Regions from separate parts of the Shewanella scandinavica genome, predicted to be linked through region 2. Evidence: riboswitches for the same ligand, from Rfam matches in the RefSeq annotation. Region 2 holds a riboswitch; the other holds the start of a gene.
The links. A riboswitch is a leader RNA that binds a small molecule or an ion and turns the genes downstream of it on or off. The one in region 2 is predicted to bind cyclic di-GMP.
Positions count from the first base shown of each region.

Region 1: another riboswitch for cyclic di-GMP. It lies ahead of Q4Q50_RS09765 (glycosyl hydrolase family 18 protein); the one in region 2 lies ahead of gbpA (N-acetylglucosamine-binding protein GbpA).

Region 1 covers NZ_JAUOES010000009.1:27,058-43,525, forward strand. Annotated here, with positions in the region: gene xapA (xanthosine phosphorylase) at 1-775, opposite strand, end outside; gene Q4Q50_RS09730 (LysR family transcriptional regulator) at 912-1,829, shown strand; gene Q4Q50_RS09735 (nucleoside deaminase) at 1,895-2,332, shown strand; gene Q4Q50_RS09740 (DUF418 domain-containing protein) at 2,501-3,697, shown strand; gene Q4Q50_RS09745 (DUF1294 domain-containing protein) at 3,736-4,275, shown strand; gene Q4Q50_RS09750 (Sbal_3080 family lipoprotein) at 4,358-4,825, shown strand; gene Q4Q50_RS09755 (short-chain fatty acid transporter) at 4,900-6,255, opposite strand; gene bamJ (BamJ family beta-barrel-assembly machinery protein) at 6,490-6,960, shown strand; gene Q4Q50_RS09765 (glycosyl hydrolase family 18 protein) at 7,057-9,663, opposite strand; cyclic di-GMP riboswitch class I at 9,777-9,865, opposite strand; gene Q4Q50_RS09770 (ROK family protein) at 10,177-10,962, opposite strand; gene Q4Q50_RS09775 (aminopeptidase P family protein) at 11,355-13,142, shown strand; gene Q4Q50_RS09780 (HD-GYP domain-containing protein) at 13,368-14,633, opposite strand; gene Q4Q50_RS09785 (methyl-accepting chemotaxis protein) at 15,214-16,468, shown strand, end outside.
Region 2 covers NZ_JAUOES010000015.1:2,558-19,025, reverse strand. Annotated here, with positions in the region: gene Q4Q50_RS13790 (COG3014 family protein) at 1-520, opposite strand, end outside; gene def (peptide deformylase) at 520-1,077, opposite strand; gene Q4Q50_RS13780 (SlyX family protein) at 1,143-1,355, opposite strand; gene Q4Q50_RS13775 (WD40 repeat domain-containing protein) at 1,365-2,315, opposite strand; gene fkpA (FKBP-type peptidyl-prolyl cis-trans isomerase) at 2,470-3,243, shown strand; gene exeM (extracellular exonuclease ExeM) at 3,863-6,475, shown strand; gene Q4Q50_RS13760 (hypothetical protein) at 6,586-7,041, shown strand; gene Q4Q50_RS13755 (PaaI family thioesterase) at 7,147-7,584, shown strand; gene Q4Q50_RS13750 (YgjV family protein) at 7,716-7,958, shown strand; gene katB (catalase KatB) at 8,298-9,773, shown strand; gene Q4Q50_RS13740 (TMEM165/GDT1 family protein) at 9,901-10,455, opposite strand; cyclic di-GMP riboswitch class I at 10,867-10,966, shown strand; gene gbpA (N-acetylglucosamine-binding protein GbpA) at 11,089-12,534, shown strand; gene Q4Q50_RS13730 (aromatic amino acid transport family protein) at 13,101-14,276, shown strand; gene Q4Q50_RS13725 (S46 family peptidase) at 14,572-16,468, shown strand, end outside.

The DNA.
Region 1 (16,468 bases), on a different contig from region 2:
CGGCAAGCTTGGCACATGTTAAGGTTTGTTCATGGGATAACTGCACATCCCCCAATCCTTCGGCCATATTGGTAATGGCACACACAGCCAAGACGGGCAAACCACAATGCGCCGCCGAAATCACCTCTGGCACCACAGACATTCCCACTACATCGCCACCGATGATTTGCATCATGCGGATTTCAGCCGCGGTTTCAAAACACGGGCCAGAGTAAGACACAAATACCCCTTGATTCACTGCAATCCCAGCCGCTTTTGCGACACTTAAGGCTTCTGCTCTCAGGTCTTTATCATAAGCATTGGCTAGGCTAAAAAAGCGTGGACCGTAACTATCATCATTTGCGCCCGTCATGGGCGTACCCGGCATAGTGTTAATGTGATCGCTGAAAATCACTAATGAACCCACGCCGATCCGCTCTGGTCGTAATGACCCCGCAGCGTTAGTCACCAGTAACAATTCACACCCTAAGCGTTTGAAAGTACGTACCGGCGTCGTCATCACTTTCATGCTTTGGTGCTCGTAAAAATGCCCGCGGCCTTTCATGCACACTATATCTACGCCATGTAAGCTGCCGAGCACCAGCTCTCCCGAGTGACCGACGACGGTACTCACGGGAAAGCCATCTAAATCTTCATAGGGAATCACCACTTTGTTATCTAAATTATCGGCAAACGCGCCAAGCCCTGAGCCCAAAATCATAGCAGCGCGGGGAGAGAAATTCGGTTTACGGGCTCGAATCGTCGCAAGGGCATTAATAACAGGATCATGACTCATACAAGGTACCTCATAGCAAAGGAATGAAAGAGTAAACGACCCATAGTATAAGCGGGCTTGGGGTTGCAAATAATCGCGATTAATCGCACTATTGTGCTGATAAAAAGGACAATAACTAAAAAGCAGTGAGCCTGAGATGAGCAAGATAAACGCACCAGAACTCGTCACCTTGAAGATGCTGCGGTATTTTCATCGAGTGGCTGAAGTGAAAAACTTTACCGCTGCTGCCGAGCAACTGCATCTATCGAAATCTCCGCTGAGCGCACAAATCAAAGAGTTGGAATCGCTCCTTGGCGTTGAGCTGTTCACCCGCAGCACTCGACAAGTGGAGCTCACACCCTACGGCCAATTGTTAAGAGAAAAGTGCGAGCAAATATTCGAGCTGGTGAATACCTCATTGGAGCAAGTGGCTCAGCTTGGGCGACTCGATAGAAACCATATTCGAATTGGTATCATGAGCTCGCTTTTTTGGATGGGATTTGGTGACATACTGAAAAGCTTTCGCAAGCAATGCCCTGAAAATGAGCTGATCTTTCAAGAGTTATCACCTGAAACTCAAAAAGTCGCCTTAGCGCATCAAGAAATCGATTTTGGCCTAGTGCGCTACGCCGACACCTTAAATCTGCCGAACCTCATCGCCGAAACCATCACCAGCGAACCTATGGTGTTAGCGCTGGCAAATAAACATCCCTTAGCCAGACGTAAAAGCATCGACTTGAGTGAACTCAAAGATGAGCCCTTCACCTTACTCAGCCGTGCCAACTCCGCCTCTAGCGATTTGATTATCGCCAGCTGTCAGGCCGCAGGATTTATGCCGAAATTAGTACAGGAAATGGTCGAGCCCAATAGCTTGATGGCCATCATCGCTGGCGATAATAGGGTATCCATAGTGCCGCAAAGTTATGCTTCACAACCTTGGCCTAGGGTAAAGTTTATTAAATTAAAACAAACCATCCCCGCCGATATCTGCCTGATTTATCGACCAGAAATAGCTTCGCAGCCAATTCTCGATAGCCTGAGGGACTTATTAAAGCAACAAATCAAAACCATTTAGATTGTCCATCAAACGAGTGCTATGCTGAGTTTAATATTCAGGGTTCATATTTTAAGGATATCAAGATGGATGAATTTTTAGCGGCAGCCATTGAAGAGGCCAAACAAGGACTCGCCGAGGGCGGTATCCCCATTGGTTCAGTATTAGTGATAGATGGCAAAATCGTCGGGCGCGGCCACAATAAACGGGTACAAAAAGGCAGTTCAGTACTGCATGCCGAAATGGATTGCCTCGAAAATGCCGGCCGATTTAGCGCCGCCGAGTATCAAAGAGCGACCTTGTATTCCACCCTATCGCCCTGTGACATGTGCAGCGGCGCGGTATTACTTTATGGCATACCTAAAGTCATCGTCGGTGAAAACACCACCTTCCAAGGACCAGAAGCCTATGTTAAATCCCGCGGTGTGGATGTCACTGTGGTCGATAACGCCGAGTGCAAACAACTGATGCACGACTTTATCGCTAGCCATCCCACACTCTGGAACGAAGATATCGGCGAGTAGTGGATCTTCACTCTTCTCAGTCACTTTCTATATTTCACTTGCTATCTTTTTTGTATTTCACTTTTTGTATTGGCTGTATTTCATTGGGGGCTAGCGCCTGCTAGGCTAGCCCTCCCAAATCCCAGTGAAAAGTGGAACATGCTTACTAGCGAAAGGAACTCAGCTAACGTGCCAGCCAACTTACCTAAAGACCCTTGGTCAAGAACAGACTCCACGCAGCCAGTCGTCATGACGATTCCTGCACAGCGTAATGCCAATCTCGATGCCATTCGCGGCTTAGCCGTGTTGGGGATATTTTTTATGAATATCTATTTTATGGGCATTACTTTTTTTGGCTATGCGCCCCACGAAACGCCGCCGATGTCGGATCACATAATCAAAGTGTTCAGTAACTTTTTCATCGAGGCGCGCTTTATCAGTCTGTTTTCCATCTTGTTTGGCGTCGGGCTTTTTATTCAATATCAGCGATTTAGCGCCAAAGGTCTAGAAGCTTATCCTTTACTGCGCTCACGTTTGAAATGGCTAATGGTGTTTGGCTTACTCCACGGCATCATTATCTGGCCAGGTGATATTTTATTAACCTATGGGATAAGCGGATTTTTAGCTTTGTGTTACAAAGATTTAAGTATTGAAGCCCTTAAGCGCAAAGCGAATATTTTTATTTTAAGCGCCTTAGTGATCATCACGCTGATTAGCTTTACGGGCAGCGATGAACCTTTCACTCGAGAATCGAGTCTATTTGCAGAGCAATACGGAGCATGGACCTCAAGCTATGCCGACCAATTGTTCCTGCATTTGATACAAGTGGGTTATATGGCGTTGGTGATCCCTTTTACCATAATGTGGTTTACGGCGGGCTTAATGTTGCTCGGCATGGCCTTGTATCAACAGGGAACTTTTGAGCGGGGGTTTAGCAAGCCACAACTGCTGAAATTAGTGCTCGCCAGTGTGACGGTATCGCTACTCGATATCGGTTTAGACTTTAGCAATAATCCTATTCTAGTGACGTTTTCAGATGTGTTGATCATGCTAAGCGCTATTCCAATGGCGCTGATTTACATTCATATTATGGTTAAAATTTGCCAGAACAATCCTAATAGACTGACTCCATTGCAAAATGTTGGCAAGCTTGCTTTTAGTCTCTATATTCTGCAATCCATCGTTGGCGTGTTAGTGTTTAGGCACTTAGCTCCAGAATTGCTATTGAGTCTAGACAGATGGGGATACATGGCCATGGCACTGGTTTATTCAGTAGTGCAATTACTGTTAGCCAGCCTGTACTTACGCTATTTCAAGCAAGGGCCATTGGAAAAACTTTGGCGCCACCTCGCGTTTAAAAAATACGCTGCATCACAAGAACGCTAGCAAGCTTAAAAACACTGACACGAGATTGATACCAGATAATGACGAATTCAAAACCAGCCAAAACGGGCAACAGCGCTTCACCTCAAACTAATCGTGCTCAAAAGAATCGACCACAAAGCAGTCGTGCTCAGAACAGTCGCACTTCAAACAATCGTGCCCAAACAAACAATCGAGCCCAAAGTAGCCGTACTCAAAAATCCAATGCAGCCACTTCAGGCTCAAGCCTTATGCCGCTGTTATTGGTGGTGATTTTTCTTGCTGGTTTAATCGGCGCAGCGCAGCAACATATGCTGCCCTACGGCATTGCGGGCATGTACCTCACACTGAGCCTGCTAACCTTTATCGCCTACGCTATCGATAAATCCGCCGCAAAACGCGGTAAATGGCGCACGAAAGAAAGCACTTTGCATCTGCTCGCCCTCGTGGGTGGTTGGCCCGGCGCCCTGTTTGCCCAAAACGTGTTAAGGCACAAGTCAGTTAAAGCCTCATTTAGAAACGTCTTCTGGCTAACCGTTGTCGCTAACTTAGCCGTGCTGGGTTATGGCATAAAAACCGGCGCCGTAGATATGTTTATCTAGCAAGCTATGGATTCTATGAAAATCTAAAGTTTGTCACTAAAACGCTTTAACTTATTTTAATACAAAAACAAAAGGTTAAATTATGAAAAAATTTTTAGTTGCAGTTTTGGGTGTTGCAATACTATCGGGTTGTGCCGCACCTCGCTATACAGCAAAACCAATAGAAACAAATACTAACAATGTAGAAATAGTCATTATTAAAGATAAAGAAACACGTGACGGCTTCCAAGAAACAATGGAGACATGGCTAAAAGCAAATAATTACACCTACACAGTGCAGCCTGATGATTCTAAACATGATTTAAATAAACTCACATTAGAATATGAAGGCAATTGGACTTGGGACTTGGCATTATATTTAAAAAGCGCTGAAATTAACGCATTTCAGAATGGCCAAAGAGTTGGCAGTGTTAAGTTTCAAGTACCCTATACTGCGAACCCGAGTAAGTTTGGTAATGCTGCGAATCGTATTAGCTATATGATGTCAGCTCTATTTGGTCAAATCACTGCTGATGAAGCAACAAAAAAAGTAAATGGTTCAAGCGATTAATATCATTGAAACCTTAACTAAAAAACAGGGTAATCATAGAATTACCCTGTTTAGTTTTGCACTGTTTATTATCTTTAAAACCAGCTCAACGCGATACTGATAATCACGCCTGTGATCATCAACTGCATTAAACAAAATCCCATAATATCCCGCGCTTTTAAGCCCGCAATTGCCAGCACGGGCAGTGCCCAGAAAGGTTGAATAAGGTTAGTCCAGGCATCACCCCAAGCTACGGCCATAGCTACCCGAGCAACATCGGCGCCCAAGGCTTCGGCAGCGGGTAACATAATCGGCGCCTGCACGGCCCATTGCCCCCCTCCCGATGGCACAAAAATATTCACAATTCCTGCACTGATAAAGCTCCAAAATGGCAGGCTCTCGGCACTGGCTATGGCCACAAAACCTTCCGAAATACTTTGGGCTAAACCCGACTGCACCATCACCGCCATAATGCCCGCATAGAAAGGGAATTGGATCACAATCCCTGCGCCGCCCTTAATGGCCTCATTCAAGCTGGTTAATAAACTGCGTGGCGTTTGATGTAAGAGGATGGCGAGAAACAAGAATAAGAAGTTCACTAAGTTAAGGTTTAAGCTGCCGCCCTGTACCCAAAAGTAATAGCCTAAGTACACAAGCCCAGCGCCACCGACGCTCCAGCCGAGTAAGCGGCTATTTTCAAGCTTATCCGCAGGTCGGCTTTCAAGCTGACACTCGCTCACATTGGCAGGGGTAAACTCCAGCGCCGAAGCTGCGGGGTCGCTGCCTTTGTCGTCAAGGGCACTTGGGTCGACATAAATGCTGTCCTTGTCTTCAGGCAGCATAAAGCGATTCACTAATGGCATGACCACAAAAAGAATCGCCACTAACAGTAAGTTAAAGCTCGCGAAAATGGTTTCACTGGTGGGGATAATGCCAATTTGTGCTTCAGAGAAATGCCCCGCCGTTGCTATGGTTAATGGGATAGAACCCGCAAGCCCACCATGCCAAACCACAAAGCCAGAATAGGCGCTGGCGACCAGCAGCCGATAATCCACTTTCACTTTACGCGCTAAGGCTTTGGCAAATAACGCGCCCACCACTAGCCCGAATCCCCAGTTAATCCAACTGGCGGCCAGTGAGACCAAGGTCACTAAAATAATGGCTTGCGGTGCCGATTTAGCGAATCCTGCAATCGCATCGAGCAGCTTTTTAATCGGCGGCGAGCTTGCCAGCATGAATCCCGCCACCAGCACTAACAGCATCTGCATCGAAAAACTCAGCAAGGTCCAAAAGCCATCGCCCCAATAATTGATGACTTCCAGCGGAGTTTTGTGTTCTGCGACCACAGCTGCAATTAACACCACTAAGGTGAGTAAAAGGACGAAAATATAGGGATCGGGTAGATATCGGTCGACGAGTTTGACCAAAGGTTTTGCCGCTTTGTTTAACATAGACTTTCCTTGTTTATTATCTAAATTCTAGTTTTTATCTGTTTTTATTGAATTTTTATTGAGTATTAAGCCAACAGATTAAGCGATCTCTAAAGCGGGATAAAGTCTTGAGGGGATTTTTAACGCCTTGAAGTGGTAGCAACAGATATCCCCCTCAATGCAGGTGCGAGTGCCAATAGCATCTCAAGCTAAAAAACTGATAATATGGCGAAAATTAACTAAGGTGCTCTTTATATGAAAATGTTACTTGCCGTTGCTGTGATTGCTGGGGTGATTTTTTACTTCTTTACCTCGATGAACGGCCAAAAAGCCGCCCAAGAGAATATCCGTTTAGGCAATGAATTTTTAACGCAAAACAAAACTAAAGAAGGTGTTATCACCACAGCTTCGGGTTTGCAATATCAAGTGTTAACTCAAGGCGATGGCACAGTTCATCCTAAAGCCAGCGATACAGTGACAGTGCATTACCATGGCACTTTGATCGACGGTACTGTGTTTGATAGTTCGGTTGATCGCGGCGAGCCTATCGCATTTCCGCTTAATCGGGTGATTAAAGGTTGGACCGAGGGCGTACAACTTATGGTCGTTGGCGATAAAGTGCGTTTCTTTATCCCGAGTGAACTCGCCTACGGCAACAGCAGCACGGGCAAGATTGGCGGTGGTTCAGTGCTCATTTTTGATGTAGAACTGCTTAAGATTGATTAAATCTGTCTGCAATGAGCCTAATCGCATAATAAAAAGCCCTGCATTATCGCAGGGCTTTTGTCTCTATAACTCAAATAATATTAGTATGTTGGATGATTAAGGACAGCTTGCAGCGCCAATATCAACCCACACCGCCGCAACGCCAGGTACATCACCTTTAGTCCAGTAACTCGCCTTCCATAAACGACCGTTATAGCTGGTAGTTTGACCGCCGTTGTACACCACACCCGCATCCCAACCGAGATCAACTTGGCTGAGTAGCTGCCATTGATCAGCGGTGCGAGATGGCGTATTGCCCTGCGTCCAGTACTTGGCTTTCCATACCAACTGACTGTGACTCACAGTATCGCCCGTGTTGTACACCACACTGGCTTGCCAAGCAGGATAGTTACCGGCATTAGGATCGGTAGCATCACAACCACCACCGATTACTTTTGGCGTCACGGTCAGATTCGTCGATGCGCTCGCATCTAAGGCACCATCGGAAACCAGCACGCTCAAACCATAGCTGGTCGCTTCGATGACATTAGGCCCAGTGACCACTAAGGTGGCACTATTTTGTCCGGTTGCCGACACGCCAGCGGGCACAGTCCAAGCATAAGTTAAGGCATCACCGTCGGCATCAGAGGCACTCGCCACTATGCTAACAGTTTTACCCGCTTCCACTGTGGCAGTGGCAGCTACACTCACCACGGGAGCTTGGTTCGGAGTATCCACCTTATTGGTCACTGTCACTGAATCTGTGGCAGATAGCCCTTCTGGATCAGTCACTTTGAGGCTAAAACTATAGGCAACATCAGTTTGCGTTGCAGCCAATTGAATCGCCGCATTCGCCATATCGGCGTTTGCGATGGCAATCGTTGGGCCAGACACTTGAGTCCAAAGATACGTCAGCGCCTCATTTTCAGGATCGCGCGATCCGCCACCATTGAGCACCACATCGGCGGGACCTGTGACATTCACATCCGCACCTGCATTGGCAATCGGCGCTTTATTCACCGGTGGCGTAGTTCCTTCGCCATGACCTAAACCTTCGTGCATCGCATTTAGAATATCGCCGTTATCGGCATCAATTTCCCATGCAAATAAACCACCTAGCTGATTGGCAAGCACATATTGGCCCTTGGCTTTAACGGAACGCGCATCATCGAAAGTGATTAAATCTCCCGTAGATGCCTTGAACAATGATGGCGCCTCGGCCGTTTCGTCATAGCTGTAAGTCCAACCGCTCCCCATGTACTCGTTCACTATCTGGCGATAATCCACCACGCCATCTTCCCATGTGCCTTTCACTTTGCCCGTCGCTGTCCCTGTGAATGGGTTATTGCCCGTGTAGCCATTCACGCCTGTCCAGCCGCGGCCGTACATAGCGGCACCAACCACAATTTTTCCTGGGGTAACACCTTGAGTTAACAGAGCTTTAATACCCTTGTCTGTGGTGTAGCGGGTATCAGGATCCCAACTCGCCTCATAAAGATTGGTTTGATGACCGAGTTCAGTGTTCGTCCAACCGCCATTGAAGTCGTAACTCATCAAGAAGATGTAATCCATGTACTGCTGAGCGGCCTGATAATCGACCTTTGCCATTTTTTGAGCATCGATACCAATTGCGGAAGTCAGTTCATAGGTACGACCCGTCTCAGCACTTAACTCGTCGAGCATGGCGCGCAGTTCACGCATCAGGGTCACATAGGTTTCACCGTCATTGGCATTACCTAAGTTTGGATTCGCACCGCCACCACCTGGATATTCCCAATCAATGTCGACACCATCAAAGAACTTCCACGTTTGCAGGAATTCCTTCACCGATGCGACAAAGGTATCGCGCTTAGTTTTATCGCCAAAGTAGAAGAAGGGATCAGATAACGTCCAGCCACCAACCGAAGGTAAAATCTTTAGATCAGGATGGGCTTGCTTAAGCGCCATCAATTGACCGAAGTTACCTTTGTAGGGATCGGAGTAGTCACTCACGCCCGCCTGTGGCATTTGGACCGCCGCCCAAGGATCATGGATAGCGACTTTAAAATCTTCACGGCCACTACAGGCACGTTGCAACGCTTGGAAACTGCCGTCGATTTCTTTCAAGCTATCGTTAATGCCATCACCACCACAAATAGGGGTAAAGCCATATAAAATATGAGTTAAATTTTGTGCTGGGATCTTATCGACTGGGAACTTACGGCCGTACACACCCCATTCTACAAAGTAACTGCCGACCACTTTGCCCGACCTGTTATCGTATGGACGATTGTTTTCTTTAAGCGGAGCATTGAGTGGCACTAAATGGCTGCCATCGGTATCGGCCACGAGGATTTCTTTGGCATCGCTCGCCGTACAACCATCGCTGTTACACAGTTGCACTTGCATCTGATAACGGCCGCCTTTGTTCACCTTAAAGTTAGCGGTGCCCGAAGCGCCAGAGGGGCCCTCCCAAGCGACATTACCGTTGAGCAGCACTTGGGCTTTATTGCCCACATCACCACTCCAAAGGTTCCAGCTGACGGACACGTCGGCAGCATCTTTAATGGTCACCAACTGATTGTAAGCCGTAGCGGCTTGATTAACTTCGATAATAGCGAACTTGGTTTCGCCCCAACCTATAGTCGGTTTGCCGGGCGCTGCGGCAAATGCACTGACACTCACGGTAGATGCCAGCGCCGATGCCACCAGCAAGGCTGATGTTGAAATTTGAGTCTTGAACATGAGATATCCCTATTGAATTTTTATATGAATCAATAAGGCAAACAAAGCGTAGACAGGAAACAACACTCTCTTAAGACCATGCAACACGACAGACAATTGCACGAAGAAAAACCTGTGGTATCCCCGCTATCATAGGTACAGACGAACCCTTAGACCGGAGGCTTTGCGTCCCAGTTTTTCAACTGGTTTGCCTTTTACACGCAATGACAACGTTGTCATCGCGATAATCAGCATAGACGTAAGCGCAATAAAAATGCAACAAAATATTATCAACTAAGGTAGTGGTCTGATAAGAAAGCAATTAAATACAGTTCAACTATTTCTAATATTTACTTTGATAATTAATGATTTGCTGACTATTTTAGCCATAAAAAACAGGACACGATAAGCCAAAGGCATCACCTGTCCTGTTATCAATTTCACTATTTATGCTGCTAATACTGCTTAAATTGCTAGGACTAAGCCACTGTAATCTAATAGTTCAAAACCAGAAGCGAACAACATCTATGATCTTTATGCGCGAGGATAATCCCTTGCGAGCATCACAGATAAACCTCGGCACACTAAGGTTTCCATATCATCGACGCGGTTGATTTTCATCTCAGCTAAGGGCGCGCTCAATGCCATTTGCTTTAAGCTTTCGAGGCAGCCTTTGTAGTAAGGAGCACTGTTCATCATGTTACCCGCGAGCCAAATCCGATTGGGATTAAATAAATTTACTGTCCACGCCAGCCCCATACCAAGGTAACTGCCCGCACGGTATAAATCATCCTGAGTGGTGATGTTACGGCTGCGTACAGAATCGCCACTGGCGAGTTGTTCTAAACTAAATTCGCCTGATTCTGTCATCACGCGGCAATGGCCCAACTCCCCTGCCACCCCTGTCGCTCCAGTAAAAGCTTGCCCATTAAACGCAATCGACATCCCTATCCCAGTGCCGCACATGACCAACAACTCACAGGCATATTTGGCATCGCACGTGGCTTGCATACCCGCATCCATATCGTTGCAAATAAACTTAAGCTCGCCTTGAGTTTTCACTGTGTCAAAACTCAAACCATTGAGTCCGGGTAACGATTTACAGGCAACCAAACGATTATTTTGTACGAGTCCTGGTACGCCAATCGCTAATTGGTAATGCTGTAAATCGTAATCGCGTTCAAGTGCAGCGATTTGATTATTTAACTCTTCAATTTTAAAACCTTCGCCTGTGGGGATTTTATATTGTTCTGTATGTCCCGCGAGCTGAAGTTCGAACAGGGCTGTCGTACCGCCCACATCTATTGTTAGTATTTGCATCGCTTACTCCACTGATACATGCGCCCCACTCTGACCCCGAGCGGAGATGGCAAATGTTAGCATAGGGTCCAAATGTTAGCGATTGAATAAAACTTAAGTCGCTAATTTGTAAGGAACAAGTCTACAAAAAATATGACTGACATTTTGTTTTACTCAGGTTTTATGCTAAGAATCACACAAATAAATTAAGGGTAAAACACTTAGCTTGCTCATCACCGTCAGCACAAATTCACGATTGTATACAAAATCCTTTATTCGCTCCGCTTGCATCTCGCGCGTTAGGCTTGCGATAATCCGAGCTGGTTAGAACTCAAATCAACATAGACCTACTTATCCTTAGGCAAGCTTTGCCTACCGACTCGCACAGCGTGCCAGTCTCACTTGGAGCCCATATGTCACATTCTATCGCCAGCCGCCTCGGTGCCATTCGCAGCGAATTATCTTCCGCCAATCTCGATGCTTTTATCATTCCCCGCGCCGACGAGTATCTGGGCGAATATGTGCCAGAACATAACGAACGTTTGTACTGGGCAACCAACTTCACTGGCTCGGCAGGTATGGCTATCGTATTGAAAGATAAAGCCGCTATCTTTACCGACGGCCGTTATACGGTTCAAGTTCGTCTGCAAGTGGATGCCGCACTTTTCAGCTATGAAAGCCTGACCGATACACCACAAATTGAATGGTTATGTGACACGCTGCCAGCGGGATCTCGCGTTGGCTTCGATGCACGCTTACATACTTTAGCTTGGTATGAAAATGCCAAAGCAACCTTAAGCAAAGCCCAAATTGAATTAGTGGCGGTTGAGCAAAATCCTATCGATTTGCATTGGCAGGATCGCCCCGCACCATCAAGTGCGCCAATCACGTTATTCAGTAACGAGAGTGCCGGTAAAACCAGTCTGCAAAAACGTACTGAAATTGGCGCCTTAATGAAAAAAGCCGGTGGGGACGTTGCTTTGATTGCCGCGTTAGATTCTTTCTGCTGGCTATTAAACATTCGCGGTAACGATATTCCGCGTCTGCCTGTCGTGCTCGGCAGTGCCCTGCTTCATGCTAATGGCGATATGCAGCTGTTTACCGATTTAAGCAAACTCCCTGACGGCATTGAGGAGCATGTCGGTGCAGGCGTTAGCTTTAAAAGTGAAGCGTCCCTCGCCGATACGCTGGCGAGTTTATCAGGCGTTAAACTGCTTGCCGATCCAAACTCAGCTAACGCTTGGGCACAAAACCTCGCCCGTGAAGCGGGTGCTAAATTGATTGCTGGCATTGATCCCGTTTCTTTGCCTAAAGCGCAGAAAAATCCCTCAGAACTTGCCGGAATGCGCGCTTGTCACATTCGTGATGGCGTTGCTGTGAGCCGCTTCCTTGCATGGTTAGATGCCGAAGTCGCCGCCAAGCGTATGCACGATGAAGCCACACTTGCCGATAAATTAGAGAGCTTCCGCCTGCAAGATGAGCGCTATCGCGAGCCAAGTTTCGACACCATTTCTGCAGCCGGCCCCAATGCCGCCATGTGCCATTACAATCACAACAATGGCACACCAGCGATGATGACGATGGACAGCATCTACTTAGTGGATTCTGGCGCGCAATATATCGATGGCACCACAGATGTGACCCGTACTATTGCGATTGGCAAAGTCACTGATGAACATAAAAAAATGGTCACGCTAGTGCTAAAAGGCCATATCGCGCTAGACCAAGCTCGCTTCCCTAAAGGCACTTCAGGCCAGCAACTCGATGCATTCGCCCGCCAGTATTTATGGCAACATGGCTTTGATTACGACCACGGCACTGGCCATGGCGTGGGTCACTTTTTAAGTGTGCACGAAGGTCCGCAGCGCATAGGTAAAAATGTCAACGGTATCGCACTGATGCCCGGTATGGTGCTTTCCAACGAGCCGGGTTACTACCGCGCTGAGAGTTTTGGCATTCGCTTAGAAAACTTAGTCGTAGTGCAACACTGTGAAGCACTGAAAGGCGCTGAGCGTGAGATGTATGAGTTCGATGCACTGACTATGATCCCTATGGATGCCCGCCTAATCGATAAGAGCTTGCTAACGCAAGGGGAAATCGACTGGTTCAATGCTTACCATCAGCAAGTGTTTAATACACTTTCGCCGCTGATGTCCGGTGATGAACTCGCGTGGTTAACGCAAGTAACTAAAGCGATTTAGAGCGATTTAGCACTCCTGCGGATAAGTAGCGATTTAAGTCGTCATTTAAATCATCTTCTAAATCCGTTATATGCTACAAAATAAAACGCCCAAGGCTATAAGCCTTGGGCGTTTTTTTAGCACTGCTTCTGTACTTTCAAGCCTAGTCCTATTTCAATAGTATGCTTTCAGGACATGGTTTCAAAACACGATTTCTATTTCAAACATGATTAAAAACACGAGTCGCTAAACCATAGTGGGCTGCGCCATAGGCTGATAAGCATCATCCAGCGATGCCTTAGATAACACTTCAAACTCCTGATGAATTGCCATAAAACAATCAACTAATTCAGGATCGAAATGCTTACCTTTGCCTTCAATCATTAAATCGATAGCTTCTTGGTGGCTAAAGGGTCGCTTATAACATCGCGGCGAAGTCAGCGCATCATAGACATCCACCAAGGCAACGATGCGCGCCGAAAGCGGAATATCCTCACCTTTCAACCCTAAGGGGTAACCACTACCATCCCACTTTTCATGGTGACCCGAAGCAATATCTTGGCCCATCTGAATAAAAGTACATTGGGGCGCATATTCCAACAAACTGCGTAACACTTGGCCACCAATCACAGGGTGGGCTTTGATCTGCTCAAACTCCTGCGGGGTTAATTTACCCGGTTTGAGCAGAATCGCATCGGCAATACCAACTTTACCTATGTCGTGCAAAATGGCCGATAGACTAATATCTTGAATAAAATCATCGTTCAATTCAGCCGGTGGATTGTCGGCCTGCAGTCGCTGCGCCGCGAGCATTTTTGAATACTGCCGCATACGTAGTAAGTGCGCGCCCGTTTCGTTGTCTCTGTATTCGGCAAGTTTGGCTAACCCTAATACAGTCGCTTGGCGTGAGGCTAAGGTTGAATCGAGTGAATCCGCCAACTTACCTAATAAGTAAGTGATGGTTAGGGTCAACATGGCATTGGTTACAATAAAATTGACCACGACAACGGCCCAAATACCCAAACTGTAACCGTGAATATCAGGCCAGTTTAACCAGCCAAAGTGATAGGCAAGCCCAATCAGTACCAGACTCAGCCCATTTAAATATTGGGCATATAAGCTCGCGCGACTTCCTAAGAAAATGCCAACTAATGGCGCAAAGATATATAACCAGAAGAACCCCGCACCCGATGGACCAATCGCAATCAAAAAACCAACGCCAATAGCAAACCCCAAGAAGCAGCCACAGCCAAAACGCGTGCTATCAGCAAGCTTAGGAAAATACAGCAAAAATAGTAAAAAAAGATAAGCCAGCGTATCGAATACCACCATAGACCAAAGATCGGCGATGACACATAAATACACGCTGGTGATATATACGGGCACGCAGAGAAGCGCAAGAAAGCCAAATAGACGTTCAAAAATCAAACGTCGCCAATGGGGCAGTGCCGCTGCTGTCCCCAAGGACGTGGTAGCCAATTTAGCTACGCCACGTCTAAGTGATATCGCCATGGGAAAATCCTCTTATGTTGCATTCCCGCTAGGAGCTAATGAAGCTGAACTTATGAACCTAAGCTAATGAACTAAAGGGTGAGAATGAGATGACAAAACTGAGGCAAAACCAGATAAATCACACACTCAGCAAGTCATAGTTTGTTGCCCATTAAAGAATAGACTAAGACGAATAAAGCGCCCGAATGAATGCCGCGATATGGCAACCGAATCAACGACATTAGTCCAATATCGCCGAGCAGATTTAGTCGATAACATGAGCGTCTAATATCCACTCAATATCTGAGGAAAAATAACCCTATACAAAATACTGAAATTTACGTTTCAGCAGGATAAACGCTCGTTTAATTCTGTATTCGCACTACTTAAAATTTTTATATTTTGCAATAGCTTATAAATACAACGAACGATTGATTTTCATAGGTGAGCCATCAAAAAGCGCTCTCCTATACCCATACAAAAATGATAGTCTTATCACATAACAAGCTTACCCCAATGAGAGTAAGCGCAAGAAAATTAGCGCCTAACACCGCGACACTGAACCCCAATAAACCATATCGGCCCTGAATGGACACACTAAATGAGCCAGAGTAACGCATCTGCCAACAGAACACTGAATGCACAGAGATCAGATCAAGAAATTCGCTTAACACCACAGGACGAACTCATTTCCACCACCGACACTCGCGGTGTTATCACTTACGTTAATGCCCGTTTTGCCGAAGTCTCAGGCTATAGCGCCCAAGAGTTAGTCGGCAGTGCCCACAATATGGTTCGTCATCCCGATATGCCGAGCGCCGCCTTTAAAGAAATGTGGGAAAAGCTTAAGTCGGGCCAATCTTGGCGCGGCATAGTGAAAAACCGCTGCAAAAATGGTGGCTTCTATTGGGTCGATGCCTTTGTCTCGCCATTGTTTGAAAACGGCACCATTGTCGGTTATCAATCGGTACGTATTCAGCCTCAGGCCGCCTACGTCAGCAAAGCAAATGAGATATACCAAAGACTTAAACTGGATAAATCCATTTCTAAGCCCTTAAGCTTAATGCAAAAACGTATCCTCTCGGCGGTTGTCGCCTCAACAGGCTTACTGATCGCAGGCTACTTTTGGGGCTGGGGCGTGATTATCGCGGGGGCGGTTTTGATGAGTTTAAACTTGGCTATATTCTACGATGAGGCCTTTCGCATTCCCGCTAAACTGATTGAAATGCAAACCAAATACGACTCTATCAGTCGTTACATCTACTCGGGTGCCGATACGTCTTCTATCCTCGATTTCCAGCTCATCATGCTGCAAGCCAAAATGAATGGCGTACTGGGGCGCACACAAGATCAAGCCAATCAATTGCACGCGATTGCCGATCAATTAGTGGTCGCGACCGAGCAAACCTATGTCAGCCTAGATCAAGAGAAAAGTCAGTTAGAACAGCTCTCTGGCGCGATGGAAGAAATGAGTTCAACCATCACAGAAGTGGCGCAGAATACCCATCTCACGTCCACCAGCATCAATACCGCCTACGATCTCTGCCTTAAAAGCAGCGCCAATATGAAGGCCAATACTCAAAAAGTGGAACAACTGGCCAAGTCTGTTGCCGATGCCGCTAACAATGCCCATCAATTGAATAAAGAAGCCGAGCAAGTTGCTAATGCGATGGGCGAAATTGACTCCATCGCCGAGCAAACCAATCTTCTCGCCCTCAATGCGGCCATTGAAGCTGCCCGTGCGGGTGAACAAGGCCGTGGGTTTGCCGTGGTCGCCGATGAAGTGCGCGCGCTGTCGAGCCGAACCCAACTGTCGACCAACAGTATTTCAAAAAGTGTCGATAAGATGTTCACTA
Region 2 (16,468 bases):
CTTGCTCGCTGCTTTGTAACTCGTTACTGCGACGAACTTCGACTAAAGCGCCTTGGTAATCGCCACTAAACAAATAGTTTAGCGCTTGGTATTGGTGCAGCATGATGCGTTCATACCCAGGCCCTCGGTACGGAATCGCATTGTCGTTTAACACTAAGCTGCTGGCTGTGGCACTAATATCACTGACGCTGACTTTGGCCTTATCATCAAAGGCGGTGTAAGCATCGACCGCTTGTTGGTAGTACTTTTTACTGGCCGCAAAATCGCCGGCGACTTGAGCAATACGGCCCGCTTCTTGAGCATAGAGTAGGCCATCGTTGCCATTGATATTACTGGCAAGTTTGTCGATATCGGCCAAGGGTGTTGCACTATTCAACTCTTGTTTGAGCGGTTCAATCTGTGAAGGGTAATTAATAAAAATACTGTTGTAGGCGCAGCCCGATAAACTTAACACCAACCCCATTACCAAAGCGGGGGCAATAAAAGCGCGAGATAAAGGTGTAACCAAAGACAGTTTCATTATTGCGCTTCACCTTGTTCGATGGACTTGGCTGAAATCGACTGAGCCTGTTCAGGCATACGTGAGCGCTCGAGTAAGGTGATCCCTTGAAGGTGATCAAATTCGTGTTGAAAAATCCGCGCAATAAAGCCTGTTAATTCGGCCTGTTGCCACTCGCCTTGTAAATTCTGGTAGCGCACTTCAATGGCTTGATGTCTTTGTATGTTAAATCGTTGGCCGGGAATGGACAGGCAACCTTCTTCGCCGTCGACTAAGTCACTCGATGCATGAATGATTTGTGGATTAACCACGACCACAGGCGCCATATTGGGTGCGTCGGGATAACGTTCATTAGGGCGAGAAGCCATAATAAATAAGGCTAAGGGACTGTGAACCTGTGGCGCCGCGATGCCAACGCCATTGGCGGCTTCCATGCTGGCAGACATTTGCTCTGCAAGGTGCGCGAGCTCGGCATCGAAATGATGCACTGCAATTGCAGTCTGCCCTAGAATAGCTTCACCCACTAACGCTATGGGTAATAAAGGCGGGGTTTGTTTTGGCATCAAATGTTTAAACATCGCATTCCCTGGATATTTTGCGGTAACCGTCTTTGAATCAAAGTCTTATTTTAAAGCGTCAGTATTTAGTAATGTGGCGGCGGCGTTTCTTCTGCCTGAGTCGCCATATTACTCGGTTCCATGTCTTGCAACTTACCAATTAACATGTGAATTTGGTGCTGCTGGTGAGCCACAAGTCGATTCAATTTGATCACTTCTTGGTTTAACTCTTCGACTGTGAGCTCTTGAAAAGCCAATTTGGTTTCTAGATCTTCAATCTGTGCTTGTACGCCTTGCATGACTAACCTCTATTGCTGCCAAGTCTCAACTAAGCCTTGGCTACTGATACTAACGACTTTATTGGTATCTCGAATTGCCACAGAGTATACAACGGCTCCTCGATTTTGGCTGTTTTTAGTGAGTGCAACCTGCCATTTTTCGATTTCCTTACCCGAGTCACGTTGCCACAATATGACTTCCCGCGCCGGCGTTCCCGTTAATATCTGGCTGTCTTGTTTGATAAACCTCACAGCAGAAAAGTTCATCTGCCGACGTGTAATATCTAACTGATTTAACAGCTTACCGCTAGTGTTATCCCAGATTTTGGCTTCATTTGTGCTGCCATTGGTAAAACTTAGTGTGCCACTGTCGTTAAGCGCCACTTTAGTGATACGGCTGCCTAAGGTCCAGGTATGAAGCGGCTGACCCGTTTGCGCCTGCCAAAGAATCGCCTGCATATCATTCGAACCCGTTAATGCTAAACGGCCATCCGCGGAGAGTGAAACGCTATTGACGCGATCTTTATGTCCCAGAAATTTGATTAAGGCACTTTGGGCAGCATTGAGCGACATAACTGAACCATCATTTAAACCAATGAGTAGTGCGCCATTATCGGCTACCGCCACGCTTTCACCGGATGAAGGCAAAGACCACCATCCTAGGGATTTTCCGTCGGCTATTCTCCACATGGCAACTGAATCTCGGCTTAACGACGCAGCAAATAGTCCGTTGGGCGAAATCGCCGTACCTGTGACGCCAGTATTGATATCGCCATGTATCCATTGGTATTTAAGTGTATGGGTGCTGAGATCCCAGCATTGGACTCCACTACTTTGGGTGGCGACTAAGGCGAATTGTCCATTGCTCGACAGACTCGCGCTATAGCTAGCTTCCGTGGTGAGAACGCTAATGTCTTCCGCTTTAGGATGGCAAGCTGTCAGAAAAATTGTGCAAATTACCAGCAGTAGATTTTTCTTCATGAACTTGCTCCCTAAGTTGCTGTCTTTAGACTTGATCAAGTGACATTAATCACTGTTAACCCATAAAGAATCTAGTTGGTATAACCGAGATAACTAGTATAAAGTTGTCTCGCTTAGGTTATTGTAACCGCTTGAGGATGCTGAGGAAGCTTTAATGAAATCGATTTATAAATTATCGTTAGTTGCATTGGCTGTTATTGGCCTATCTGCTTGTAATCAAGAAGAAAAAGCAGCTGCTGCGAGTACAAGTGTTGAATTAACGACAGAAGCTCAAAAAGAAGCTTACAGTGTAGGCGCTTCAATCGGTCGTTACATGTCTGGCCATATCAAAGAGCAAGAAGAATTAGGCCTGCCAGTTGATCGCACTCTGATTGTCACTGGTTTCACTAATGGTCTGAATGACCAATTAAAATTAACCGAAGAAGAAATGCAAACCATTCTTCAAGGTCTAGATAAAAAGTTAAACGATAAACGTCAGGAACAAGCCACTGCGATTTCTGCTAAGAATATCGAAGATGGTAAAAAATTCCTTGAAGAAAACAAAGCTAAGACTGGCGTAGTGACCACTGAATCAGGCTTACAATACGAAGTATTAACACCTGGTACTGGCGAAAAACCTGCTGCTGAAGACACTGTAGAAGTGGATTATGTAGGTACGTTAATCGACGGTACTGAGTTCGACAGTTCATACAAACGTGGTCAAACGGCTAAGTTCCCACTGAATCGCGTGATCCCAGGTTGGACCGAAGGCGTTCAATTAATGCCTGTTGGCGCTAAGTACAAGTTTGTTATTCCTGCAAACTTAGCCTACGGCGAGCGTGACACTGGTACTATTCCACCCAATTCCACACTGGTTTTTGAAGTTGAATTGAAATCAGTTGAGAAAGCGTCTGCAACGCCAGCCGCTGAACCAGCAGCTAAAAAGTAATGAATTAACTGCCGCGTTTATTACGCAGTAAGTGAAATACCGCTCCTAAATGAGCGGTATTTTTTTGTCTGTAAAAATCACATTATAGTTTTAATGCTTAATTTATTGCCTTGCTATACAAGGTTTACAGCCTTAACTCATGTTTAATTTTATATAGCAATCATCAATCTCTATCGGCTATTACAATGGATGGTATTAATCATTAACGTTAGCTCGCTTTAGCGTTGGTTTTATTTCAAAATAATGAAGGCTAAATTACGTTTTAATGATATCTACTATCTTTTAAAGCGCCGCATTCTTTACATTTTATTAGGTATTGCATACCGATAAAAATCATTAAAATATCACATTAAAATATTGGTTATTATTTGTACTCGCCAGTGCTTTGGTTGAGCTTGGGTGTATTACTCTTACTGTTTGTTTTTATTTGGCTAATACTTTTGAATTATTACCTTGTTCTTCTGTGTGAACAGTGCTGTGTCCATAATCATTTACTCATCAATGTGTTACATTGGTAATGTGCGATCTTGCCCTCTTTTTTTACGCATTCAACTCTGAAATAATCCGCCCGCACGTTAATAGAAGTTAGCGGCAATATTATAATAATGGGGTTGATGATATGGATAATGTTAATAAGTTAACGGCTATTTCTTTAGCTGTAGCAGCGGCTTTACCTATGATGGCAAGCGCTGATGTGATGATTACCGAATATGTTGAAGGTAGCTCAAACAATAAAGCGATTGAACTCTATAACGGCGGCGATACGGCAATTGATCTCGCGGGTTATAAACTGGTTCGTTATAAAGATGGTGCAACTGTTGCGTCAGATATGGTGGCATTAGATGGCCAATCCATTGCGCCTAAAACGACTAAAGTGATTTTAAATTCTAGCGCTGTGATCACGCTTAACCAAGGTGTTGACAGTTACTCTGGCAGTTTAAGTTTTAATGGTGGTGATGCGGTCGCACTCGTTAAAGATGATGCGGTTGTCGATATTATTGGCGATGTGCCTACTCCTGCGGGTTGGGGATTAGACGTTACCTTAAAACGTAAATTAGATGCGTTAGTGGCGAATACGGTATTTAATGCCGCCCAGTGGGAACAATTACCTAAAGATACCTTCTCAGGTTTAGGTTATCTAGAAGCTCCAGCTGAGCCAGAAGTGCCGCTCTTTAGCTGCAGCGGCGCTAAAATAGTGCCGATTTATCAAGTACAAGGTGCGGGCGAGTCTAGCCCATTTGTACCAGAAGGTGCATTTGAGTCTGAGGCTGAAGTGACAGTGCGTGGCGTAGTGACTGCCCGTGGCGAAAGCTTGTTTAAAGGTTTTTATCTACAAGAAGTGAAAGGTGATAACTCACCGTATACCTCTGATGGTGTGTTTGTATTCTTAGGTGAAGCGGCGCCTGAAGCAATTCAACCTGGGGTTGAAGTGTGTGTACAAGGTAAAGTGAAAGAATACTTTGGCTTAACTCAAATCGATATTAAAGCCGATAAGAAATTTGAAGTCGGTGCTAAGGGTGAAGTCCCAGTTGCCGCGCCTTTCTATGTCGCCGATGGCGAAACCTTAGCGCAAGCATTAGAGCGTTATGAAGGCATGAATGTGGCTTTAGATGCGGGCAGCGATCTTAAGATCAGCCGTACCTTCAGCTATGATTACGCAGGCCGTCGCAACAACATGTTAGTGTCTTATAAAGAACCGCTAATGAAGTCGACACAGCTTTATCCCGCGCTTTCTGCTGAAGCGACTGCGTTAGTTAAATCTAACCTGGAAAACCAGCTCTTTATCGAATCTGATTACAAACCTGCCGACGGTGTTATTCCATACTTCCCTGATTTCAATGTGGAAACGGGCTACATCCGTGTGGGCGACCAACTGACGAACCTGCAAGGTGTGATTGGTTACAGCTACGGCGCTTATCGTTTAGTGGCAACTAACACTATTACAGCGGGTGATTTTATCCGTGGTGATGACAGAACTGATGCCCCAAGCGTCGCCACTAAGGGCGATCTGCGCGTGGCTAGCTTTAACGTGTTGAACTTCTTTAACGATGTTGATGGTGGTGATACCAATCCATCAGGTAGTAACCGTGGCGCCCTAACGCTTGAAGAAATGGTGCTACAACGTACTAAAATCGTTAGCGCTATTACTGCCATGAACGCCGATATCGTCGGTCTGATGGAAATTGCCAACAACGGTTTTGGTGAGAAGAGTGCGATTAAAAACTTAGTCGATGCACTGAACGAGAAGCAAACGCCTGAAAACGCTTATAGCTTTGTTGAAATCACCGACGCCGACAAGTATGACGGCAAGTATTTTGGCACAGATGCTATCACTGTGGGCATGTTATACCGCGGCGGCAAAGTGACCTTAGCTGGTGCTGCTCAAGCTATCGATACTCCTGAGCAACATGCCAGTGCTGGCAGCGTGACTCGTACTAAAGATGGCAAAACTGAGACAAATCCAGGTAACGATGCTTACCAACGTCACAGCTTAGCGCAAACCTTTAAAATCCATGATGAGTCGCTGACCGTAGTCGTTAACCATCTGAAATCTAAAGGCTCAGGCTGTTTAGAAGATTGGGCTAACTTTGAAGAGTCAGTCGATCCTGCCGATCAACAGGGCAAGTGTAATGCTTTCCGCGTATCTGCCGCCAAAGTCTTGGGTGAAACGCTAAAAGACGTGAAGGGCGACTTACTGATCATCGGTGATATGAATGCCTACGGCATGGAAGATCCTATCCGTGTGCTGACCGATTTTGATGCGAGCAAGTCAGAGCGCGACATCATGACCGCTTCGTGGACGACGCTCGATGGCAAAGTATTTGAACGCCAAGGTAGCAAGATTGAAAAAGGTTATGGCCTGATCAACTTGAACACGAAAGCCCACGGTGCAGGCACTTACTCTTACAGCTATAACGGCGAGCTAGGCAACTTAGACCACGCTTTAGCCAATGCTAGCTTAGCCAAACGTTTAGTGGATATTGAAGATTGGCACATCAACTCAGTGGAATCTAACCTGTTTGAATACGGTAAGAAGTTCTCTGGTGATCTGGCTAAATCTGAAAATGCGTTCTCTGCATCGGACCACGATCCTGTGATCGTTGCCTTAAGCTACCCAGCGCCAGTAGTGCCACCAAAACCTGAGCCAACGCCTAAAGATGATGGCGGTGCTTTGGGTTATTTAGGTTTAGTACTGATGTCCTTGTTTGGTTTACAACGTCGTCGCCGTTAACCTGTGTAACGGGTGAACTCACAAGTGTTATTTGTGAGCTAGACTGAAACGAAGGGATGGTTCGCCATCCCTTTTTTAGTTGTTTTTTTCAGTTTTTATTAGGAGTGAGTATGGATACAGTCTCAAATCCGCTGAAAACCATTAAAGCGAAAGCGCCACTGTGGTTTTACTTTGTCGCAACGCTCAGTTTATTGTGGAATATCATGGGGCTGATGGCCTTTGTGATCCAAATGACCATGACGCCGGATGCCTTGGCGCAAATGAGCCCAGATCAAATCAAACTCTATGAAACCACGCCGGCTTTCGTTGATGCGATATTTGGCTTTGCTGTGGTGTCGGGCGTTTTAGGCTGCTTATTGTTGTTATTACGAAAATCCCTTGCCTATAAAGTGCTGGTTGCCTCACTTATCGCGGTTTTGTTGCAAATGAGCTATGTGTTTTGCATTCAACAAGCGGCTGTGGTGCTGGGGGCTGATGCGTTAATCATGCCAAGTGTGGTGGTGATTTGGGGATTGTTTCTCGTCTGGTTTAGCCAGTTGAGTATTACTAAACAATGGTTAGCTTGAGTCTTATTTTTGCCAATATTGACGGGACTGGCTTAGCGCAAACTAGTTGAACTTCATCTACTTCGCAGTAAACTGCTGATTGGTTTTATTGACTAGGAAGTTGCAATGAGTATTTGGTTTAGAGCTGTCACGTTAGAGGATTGCGCGCGTTTAGATGCCGGTATGGGCGGCAAAGGCACCTTGATGCAGACCTTAGGGATTGAGATCAGTGAAATTGGCGACGATTACATGAAGGCTACTATGCCTGCGAGCCCTGCGGTGCATAACCCTTTGGGGATAGTCCATGGCGGCGCGAATGTTGCGCTTGCTGAAACCGTTGCCAGCTATGCAGCAAACTTTGCGGTGGATTTTGAGCAGTACTATTGTGTCGGCCAAGAAATTAACGCTAACCACTTACGGGCTTCCCGTAATGGGCTATTAACCGCCACGGCTAAGCCTATTCATTTAGGAAAACGCAGCTCTGTATGGGAAGTGTTAATCCATAACAGCGCCGGTGAACTGACTTGTATTTCACGGATGACGGCGGCTGTCGTTAAACGTTAAGTGCTAAGTGCTAAGTGCTAAATGCTAAATGCTAAATGCTAAATGCTAAATGCAATAGCCCAGCCTATTTCCTGTGGTGTGAATGGCGTATCAATCGTTTGATTTAAATAATATATGAATAAGGATTGGATATGGATAACGCGACAATTTGGGAATGGGTTGGTTATTTAGCGTCTGTGGTCGTTGCAATATCACTGATGATGTCAAACATCAAAAAACTGCGCTGGTGGAATCTTATCGGTGCGGCATTATTTGTGGCCTACGGCGTGGCAATTGGGGCTTATCCTGTTGCCTTAGTTAACTTTTTTATCGTACTGATAGACACTTATTATCTGGTTAAGCTTTACCGCGAAGCCGACTCACCCGCCAGTTAATGGCAGCGCATTATCTTTCTCTGCTTTTTTGTACCGCACTCAACTTTACAGTAATCTGTTTCATCCCTGCGAGCAGCCATTTGGTTTTTCAGCCGCACCTTAGTGATGTGAGCGGACCATTGGCTGTGAGTCCGCGCAATCGTTTATCGACTTTGCTATTTTTCTTTTAATCTTTTTTGTAGATTGCATGAATCTAGTTTAATCGTTTTATTCTTTGCTGGCGATTCTCTATTCTTGCTCCATCGACAACACGTCGCCAGCCAAGGAGATAAACCATGGCCACCATTTACGATTTAATTGAAACCTGGTTAACCAGCAATCAAGACTAAGGAGCAGGGCATGAGTCAACAACATCAAACAAGTCAGTACTTAACGAGCCAAAACGGCGCCCCAGTGGCCGACGATCAAAACTCTCTGTCAGCGGGTGAACGTGGTCCTTTGCTATTACAGGATTGGCATTTAATTGAAAAGTTAGCCCATTTCAACCGTGAGCGTATCCCTGAGCGTATCGTGCATGCCAAAGGTACTGGCGTTTACGGCACATTTACCCTGACTAAAGATTTAAGCGATTACACCATTGCCGACCATTTCAATGGCGTTGGTAAGCAAACCGAAACCTTTATTCGTTTCTCAACCGTCGGTGGCGAAATGGGTTCTGCCGACGCAGAGCGCGATCCACGTGGCTTTGGTTTACGTTTTTATACTGCCCGTGGTAATCACGATATCGTGGGTAACAACACGCCGACCTTTTTCTTACGAGATGGGATTAAGTTTCCAGACTTTATCCATACGCAAAAGCGTAATCCTAAGACAAACTTAAAAGATCCGCAGGCTATGTGGGACTTTTGGTCATTGAATCCTGAAGCTATGCATCAAGTGACCATTTTGATGTCGGATCGCGGTATTCCAGCCAACTACCGTCAAATGCACGGTTATGGTTCACACACTTTCTCGCTGTGGAATGCCAAGGGCGAGCGTTTCTGGGTGAAGTTCCACTTTAAGTCCCAGCAAGGCGTGGTCAACTTAACCAACGAACAGGCTGATAAATTAAAGGGGATAGATCCCGATTCATCACAGCGCGATATGGTGGTGGCGATCACTGATGGTAATTTCCCGCGTTGGACTGTTAACGTGCAGATCATGCCTGAGGCAGATGCCAATACTTACCATATCAATCCATTTGATTTAACTAAGGTTTGGCCGCATAGCGACTATCCATTACTTGAGATTGGTGTATTAGAACTGAATCGTCTGCCACAAAACTATTTTGCTGAAGTTGAGCAAGTGGCATTGGCACCGAGCAATTTGGTCCCAGGCGTCGGGGCTTCACCCGACAAGATGTTACAAGCGCGTTTATTTGCCTATGCCGATGCCCAGCGTTACCGCATTGGTGCTAACTACAATCAATTGCCAGTGAACTGTCCGCATGCCGCTAAGGCAAATCATCATCAACGTGCAGGTGCGATGGCGGGCACACAATGCCCTTACCATGGTAGCCAAACGGGTGGCGACGCTTCGGCAAACTATGGCCCGAACAGCACTGCTGATGCCTTGGTTGAGCCAGTAAACTTTAGCGAACCACCATTGCGTTTAGAAGGTGAAGCGGCGCGTTACATTCGTTATAACCAAGACGATTACACCCAAGCGGGTAATTTGTATCGCATCTTCTCTGAAGCGGAGAAAGCGCGCCTAGTGGCAACGATTTCAGGTTCATTAAGTCAAGCGAGTTTAGATGTGCAGCAACGTATGGTGGCGCATTTCGAACAAGCCGATGCGGATTACGGTCAACGGATTAAAACGGCATTAGGGCTATAAGCTGCGTTTCTAAGAAGTTAAGCTTCTAAGTCGACACTGTTTATCTCAATAAAACCGTCGTAAGTAGAAAGGCCAGTGATGTTTATCACTGGCCTTTTTGTTGCCTTAATTCAATATGATCAATGATCTAGAACAGTAGTGTTGCTACGCCTAAGAGTGCGAACAATACGGCGCAGCCACGGTGTATCCACAACATAGGCAATTTTTCGGCGCTGAAGTGGCCTGCGATCACTACGGGTACGTTGGCAAGCAGCATGCCTAAGGTTGTACCTGCCACCACCATAGTTAATGAATCGTATTTTGCGGCTAACACTACCGTTGCGATTTGGGTTTTATCCCCCATCTCGGCGATGAAAAACAGGATAAAGGTGGCGAGGAAGGGACCCATTTTGTAGAAACGGCTCTCTTCAGCATCGACTTTATCTGGGATTAACACCCAAAGAGCGATCGCGAAGAAGGACGCAGCCACTAAATAGCGGGCAAGATCTGGGCTGACCCAGTTAATCGCCCATTGGCCAATCCAAGCGGCGGCAAAATGGTTGAATAACGTTGACAGAAAAATGCCTAAAATAATGGCGGTTTTATTTTTAAATCTTGCGGCGAGAATAAGTGCAAGCAATTGAGTTTTATCACCAATTTCGGCAATAGCAACCGTAAAGGTTGAGGCAAGTAGGGCTTCCAAGTGTGATCCTTTAGGGGTGGTTAAGACATAAGCACAATAAACCGTCCACCCCTAGGTGCAGTCATTGTGCTCAGGTCTTGCTGGGCAAATCGATGATTTGCTGTGAACACCATGGCGTGTGGCCAAGTATGTTGATGTTCACCCTGGATGACGATGGCTCGAAATCCAGTTAGCTACTCCCCCGAAGCGAGGTGGGCATTATACCTAAGTGAACTTCGGTTTCAAGCACCAGTTTATCGCAGTAGACACGAATGGATGTTTGACAGGTGTCAGAAAAATACCGCGCAACATTCTGTAATTATATGAATATAAATGGGTTAATTTTTTGACAGCGTTGTCTTTTGTTGCTAATTTAGCCAGGTCATTTCTACTTGATTACATACTATTAACTCGTAGTGATTCGATGACACCTACCGTATTTGGCAAACTAATTGAAAAGTTAGGACGCAAAGCTTCCGGTCTAAGGTTGTAAATGGATTTTTTAGTGAACTAAGATAGCGGAGTTGCCGCAGAATTCGATTTCTGTGAAAGATAAACGACTGCTGTTTAATGCTGTTGTTTGCCCAAATACCACTTTTATACCTAAGCCCAAGCCAATACTGGCAAAGATGGGTGCAAATGGAGTGCATTAAAGTGGCAAATCCTACTGTTTTTTCCCCTGTTTCTAAATTGAGTTTATTGGCCGCCGCAGTGATGGCGGCAAATACATTTGTGAGTATTTCTGCACAGGCACACGGTTATGTTGTGGCGCCAGAGTCACGTTCCTATGCCTGTAAAACCGGCAATAATACCAACTGTGGCGCGGTGCAATGGGAACCGCAAAGCGTTGAAGGACCATCGGGTTTTCCTGAGTCAGGTCCTGCGGATGGCAAACTGGCGAGTGCGGGTAATGGTGCTTTCTCGCCTTTAGATGAACAGAGTCCCAGCCGTTGGTCAAAGACGGATATCAAAGCGGGCTGGAATAAGTTCAGTTGGCAGTTCACTGCCAATCATGTCACCCGTAATTGGCGTTATTATTTAACTCGCCAAGATTGGAATCAAAACCAAGCTTTAAGCCGTGCGAGCTTTGACTTAGCGCCATTCTGTGTAGTCGATGGTGGCATGGTGCAGCCGCCTAAGTTAGTGACCCATGACTGTTATGTGCCAGAAGGTCGCAGCGGTTATCAAGTGATTCTAGCCGTGTGGGAAGTGGGTGATACCACCAACAGTTTCTACAATGCTATCGATGTGAACTTAGATTCGGGTCCCGTCGTACCGGGTGAATGGCTAGATGTGGGCGACATCAATCCGTCACTCGATCTCAAGGCGGGCGATAAAGTGATGACCCGAGTGTTCGATGCCAATGGTGAGCAACCAGCTAAGCAAACAGTGATTACTATTAGCGATGCGACTCAAGGTGATAAACAAAATTGGCCTTTTCTATTAGCGAGCGCGATTAATGCCCAGCAGTCTCAGTTAAAAGCGGGACAAAAAAATGCATCAGGTGTGATTGAGCCTGTGTATGGCAAAAACGACATTTTTACTGCGACGACTTCAGGTATTGAGCGTGTCGAAGTGGGATTTGATCTGGCGCCCGCACCGGGCAACAGCTTAGAGGTCACTTCACTTGCCGACGATTATCAAATTATCGACGGCGCGGCGCAGGTTCGTTTTGACGTCACCAGCAATGCTGAAATGTTAGTGTCTGCGTATTTGTTTAGCCACGATGGCACGGCTGCGGGTTTTGTGAGCCAAACCGTTAATAATACTAGTGCGAGCTTAGTGTTAGACGTGGTTGCGCCTAAAGCAGGGCATTATCACTTGCAGGTTAAAGCTGAGCCTAAACAAGGTGATGTTATTCAGCAGAACTTTGATCTCTTCTTAAAGGATCAAGCACCAACGCCGGAAGCGGATTTTGTCTTCCCTGAAGGGGTGAAAGGTTACGTTGCGGGCACCACAGTGTTACAGCCTAAAAATGGCAAAGTGTATCAATGTAAGCCATTCCCCTATAGCGGCTATTGCATGCAGTGGTCGGCTTCTGCCACAGGATTTGAGCCAGGTGTTGGCGCTTCTTGGACTATGGCGTGGACTGAGCTGTAAATTAACATGTTGAGTTAATCGATTCTCAACATGATGTGATTGGGCTTAAACACAGCGAATATGTTTAAGCCCATATTCAGCGCGCTCGCGACAGTCAAAATATACGTTTTACCTCGATTCACCCACAATGCGGCATCCCATGTATTTCCAACAAAGGTAGCTATTTTGTTAGCTTGTATGTTTTCGTTTATCACAGCGCTATTAAGTTGTTACCGTACAGTGCGCGACTTATCTTTGTTCACAACTGGCTTGCCCACTGGGTTTGGCTCTGTTAATGTCCCAAACTATCTATTTTACCTATGTTGTTATTAGGATTATCACAATTGAAAGTCATGTCACTTTTATGCAACCGATTTAGTTAGCCTCAATGGCTACTGGGTTGAAATATTCAAAAGCTATTGGGGCCAATTGATCTGCAGGAATGAGATTCGATTGGATGCTTTTTGAAGCTGCTTTAAGTGATGTGTTGCTTATTTCGATTTAAGACGCAAGGCTTTATCGGTTCAAATCTTACTCAAATAAAATAATAATTAATCATTGAACAGGACTATTGTGTGAATTCAAAAATGTTAGGCTCGATCGCCATCGTTGCCGGGACGGCCATTGGCGCAGGTATGTTAGCCTTACCTTTAGCCACTGCAGCTTTAGGTATTATTCCAGCGTTAGTATTACTCGTTGTTATTTGGGGCGTTTCTGCCTATACCTCATTACTGATGCTCGAAATTAACTTACGCACTGGCGTGGGCGATAACGTGCATGCTATTACGGGTAAATTACTGGGTAAAAAAGGTCAAATCATTCAAGGCGCTTCTTTCCTGAGTTTATTGTTTGCCTTGACCGCGGCTTATCTCACTGGTGGTTCTTCGTTATTAGTGCTTAAAGCGAAGAACATGTTCGATATCGTGCTCGATAATCAAGTCGCCGTATTGTTGTTTACCTTAGTGTTGGGTGGATTTGCGGCGCTCGGTGTAGCTTGGGTCGATAAAGTGTCCCGCTTCCTGTTTTCGTTAATGATTTTACTGCTGGTGGTTGTGGTGTTATTTCTCCTGCCTGAAGTCAGTATTGCCAGCATGGCAACGGGCGCGATTGCCGAGTCGATGACCAGCAGTTGGATGGCGGCGATTCCCGTAGTGTTTACTTCGTTTGGTTTCCACGTTTGTATTGCCACTTTAGTGCGTTACCTCGATGGCGATGCGGTTTCGCTGCGTAAGGTATTGTTAATCGGCTCGACGATTCCACTGGCTTGTTATGTGCTTTGGTTGTTAGTGACCTTAGGCACAGTAGGCGGCTATGAAGTCAGTGGTTTCGAAGGTTCATTACCGTCACTGGTGACGGCATTGCAGGATATTGCCCATACGCCTTGGATCAGCAAATGTATTTCGTTATTCGCCGATTTAGCCCTAGTGACCTCATTCCTCGGGGTGACCTTAAGCCTGTATGACTTTGTCGCCGAGTTAACCCGTGCTAAAGAGACGTTTGCCGGCCGTATACAGACCTGGTTGTTAACTTTCACTCCGCCAGTGTTATGTGCTCTGTATCTGCCAGAAGGCTTTGTGGCGGTACTGGGATTCGCGGCTGTACCATTGGTGGTGATGATCATCTTCTTGCCAATTGTGATGGCATTGCGTCAACGCCAAACACAACCGGGCGGTTATCAAGTGTCGGGTGGTTCTGCAGGCTTAGTGATGGCAGGTTTGTTAGGCGCTGTGATTGTGGGCGCCCAGCTATTTGTTGCAATCTAACGGCTTAGTATTTAATTCGCGGCTAGCGTCAGTTTTGTAGCGAACGCCGCGGGGTAATGCTGATGTAATGTAGCTGATGTAATGTATTTGCTTTGTAAGCGAATTTTTCCGAGTCTGTTATAAAGTGTATTCGATGTGATAAAGTCAGGCCCCGGCCTGACTTTTTGCTTTTTAGGTTTTAAAGCGAGTGATGCTGGGTTTTAATACAGTGACTTAAGATAAAAACAACACGATTAAAACGAGAACATGGCCCAGCTTGCGCGTGGCTTCATTCACATAAAACGGACTTAACACAATGAAAAAATGGTTACTCACTGTTGCCGTGGCCGCCAGTTTTGGCGCTCAGGCTGACGAAGGTATGTGGCAGCCCCATCAGCTGCCCGCTATGGCCGATGAGCTTAAAGCAAAAGGGCTAGAAATTGATGCCAAATCGATTTCAAAACTCACCGAATTCCCAATGAACGCAGTGATCAGCCTTGGTGGCTGTACCGCGTCATTCGTATCGCCAAAAGGCTTGGTGGTCACTAACCATCACTGTGCCTATGGTGCGATTCAATACAACTCCACCCCAGAAAAAAACCTGCTACAAGATGGTTTTTTAGCTAAGACCTTCGCCGATGAATTACCTGCCACACCGGGTTCACGTGTGTATGTGACCGAAGATGTGACCAATGTGACCGAGCGCGTAAAAGGCGGGCTCGAAGGTAAAGTGGGTAGCGATTTCTATCAAGGCGTTGAAAGCCAAGAAAAAGCATTAGTGGCTGAATGTGAAAAAGAAGACGGCTACCGTTGCCAAGTGTATAGCTTCCACGGCGGTCTTGAATATTATCTGGTTAAACAACTGGAAATTCGCGACGTTCGTTTAGTCTATAACCCAGCCGCGAGCGTGGGTAAATACGGCGGCGATGTCGATAACTGGATGTGGCCACGTCACACCGGCGATTTCTCTTTCTATCGCGCTTATGTGTCTAAAGCGGGCAAACCTGCCGATTTTAGTAGCGATAACGTGCCATACGAGCCAAAAAGCTTCTTAAAAGTATCGGCTAAAGGCGTGAGCGATGGCGATTTTGTCATGGTGGCTGGCTACCCAGGTCGCACCAACCGATATCGCACCGCCAATGAAGTACAAAATCAGTTCGAGTGGGCTTATCCAGAAGGTAAGTTATTGCGCGAGCGCTTTATTGAGATCATTAAAGATACCGCGCCAGAGGGTAGCGACGAACGTATTAAGTACGAGAGTCAAATTGCTAGCCTTGCAAATTACGCGAAAAACTTCACCTCGATGATCGAGTTTTATGGCAAATCCACCATGCTGGCGGACCGTAAAGCCCGCGAAGCTGAGCTTGCCGCGTGGATCGCTAAAGACAGCAGCCGTGAAGCGAAATACGGCAAAACCTTAGCGGAATTAGATGCGTTAATTGCCAAGAGTAAAGCGCATCAAGAGCGTGACATGATCTTAAGCTACATTGGTAGCACGACTATGTTGCCAACGGCGCGCAGCTTGTATCGCTTAGCGAACGAGAAACAACTGCCGGATATGCAGCGTGAACCGGGCTTCCAAGAACGTGATATGACTCGCCTCAAAGCAAGCATGGAGCGTATCGACCGTCGTTATGCGCCAAGCGTCGATAAAGCCGTGTTATTCGATATGCTGAAACGCTACGCCGCACTGCCAGAGGACAAACGTTTACCTGCATTGGATAAAGCCTTTGGTATCGATAAAAAGTTCAGTGAAGCTAAGCTTTCGAAAACCTTAGACAAAATGTACGCGAAAACTGAGTTAGGCAAAAAAGACGTGCGTCTGGCATGGATGGATAAATCCGTTGCCGATTTTAAAGCCTCTAAAGATCCTTTCATTCAATTCGCCGTGGCTATGTATGACACAGATATGGCTGAAGAAAAGAAAGAAAAAGAACTGGATGGCGAGCTGATGAAAGTGCGTCCTCAGTACATGGATGCCATCATTGCCTACAATCTTGAGCAAGGTAAGCCTGTGTATGCCGATGCGAACTCAAGCCTGCGTGTCACGGTTGGTCATGTGAAAGGCTACTCGCCAAAAGACGGTTTAGTGGCAGTGCCATTCACTCGCCTTGAAGGCATAGTGCAAAAGGACACAGGTGTTGATCCTTTCGATGCGCCGAAAAAAGAGTTAGAGCTGATTAAGCAGAAGCAATACGGTGATTTCTATGTGA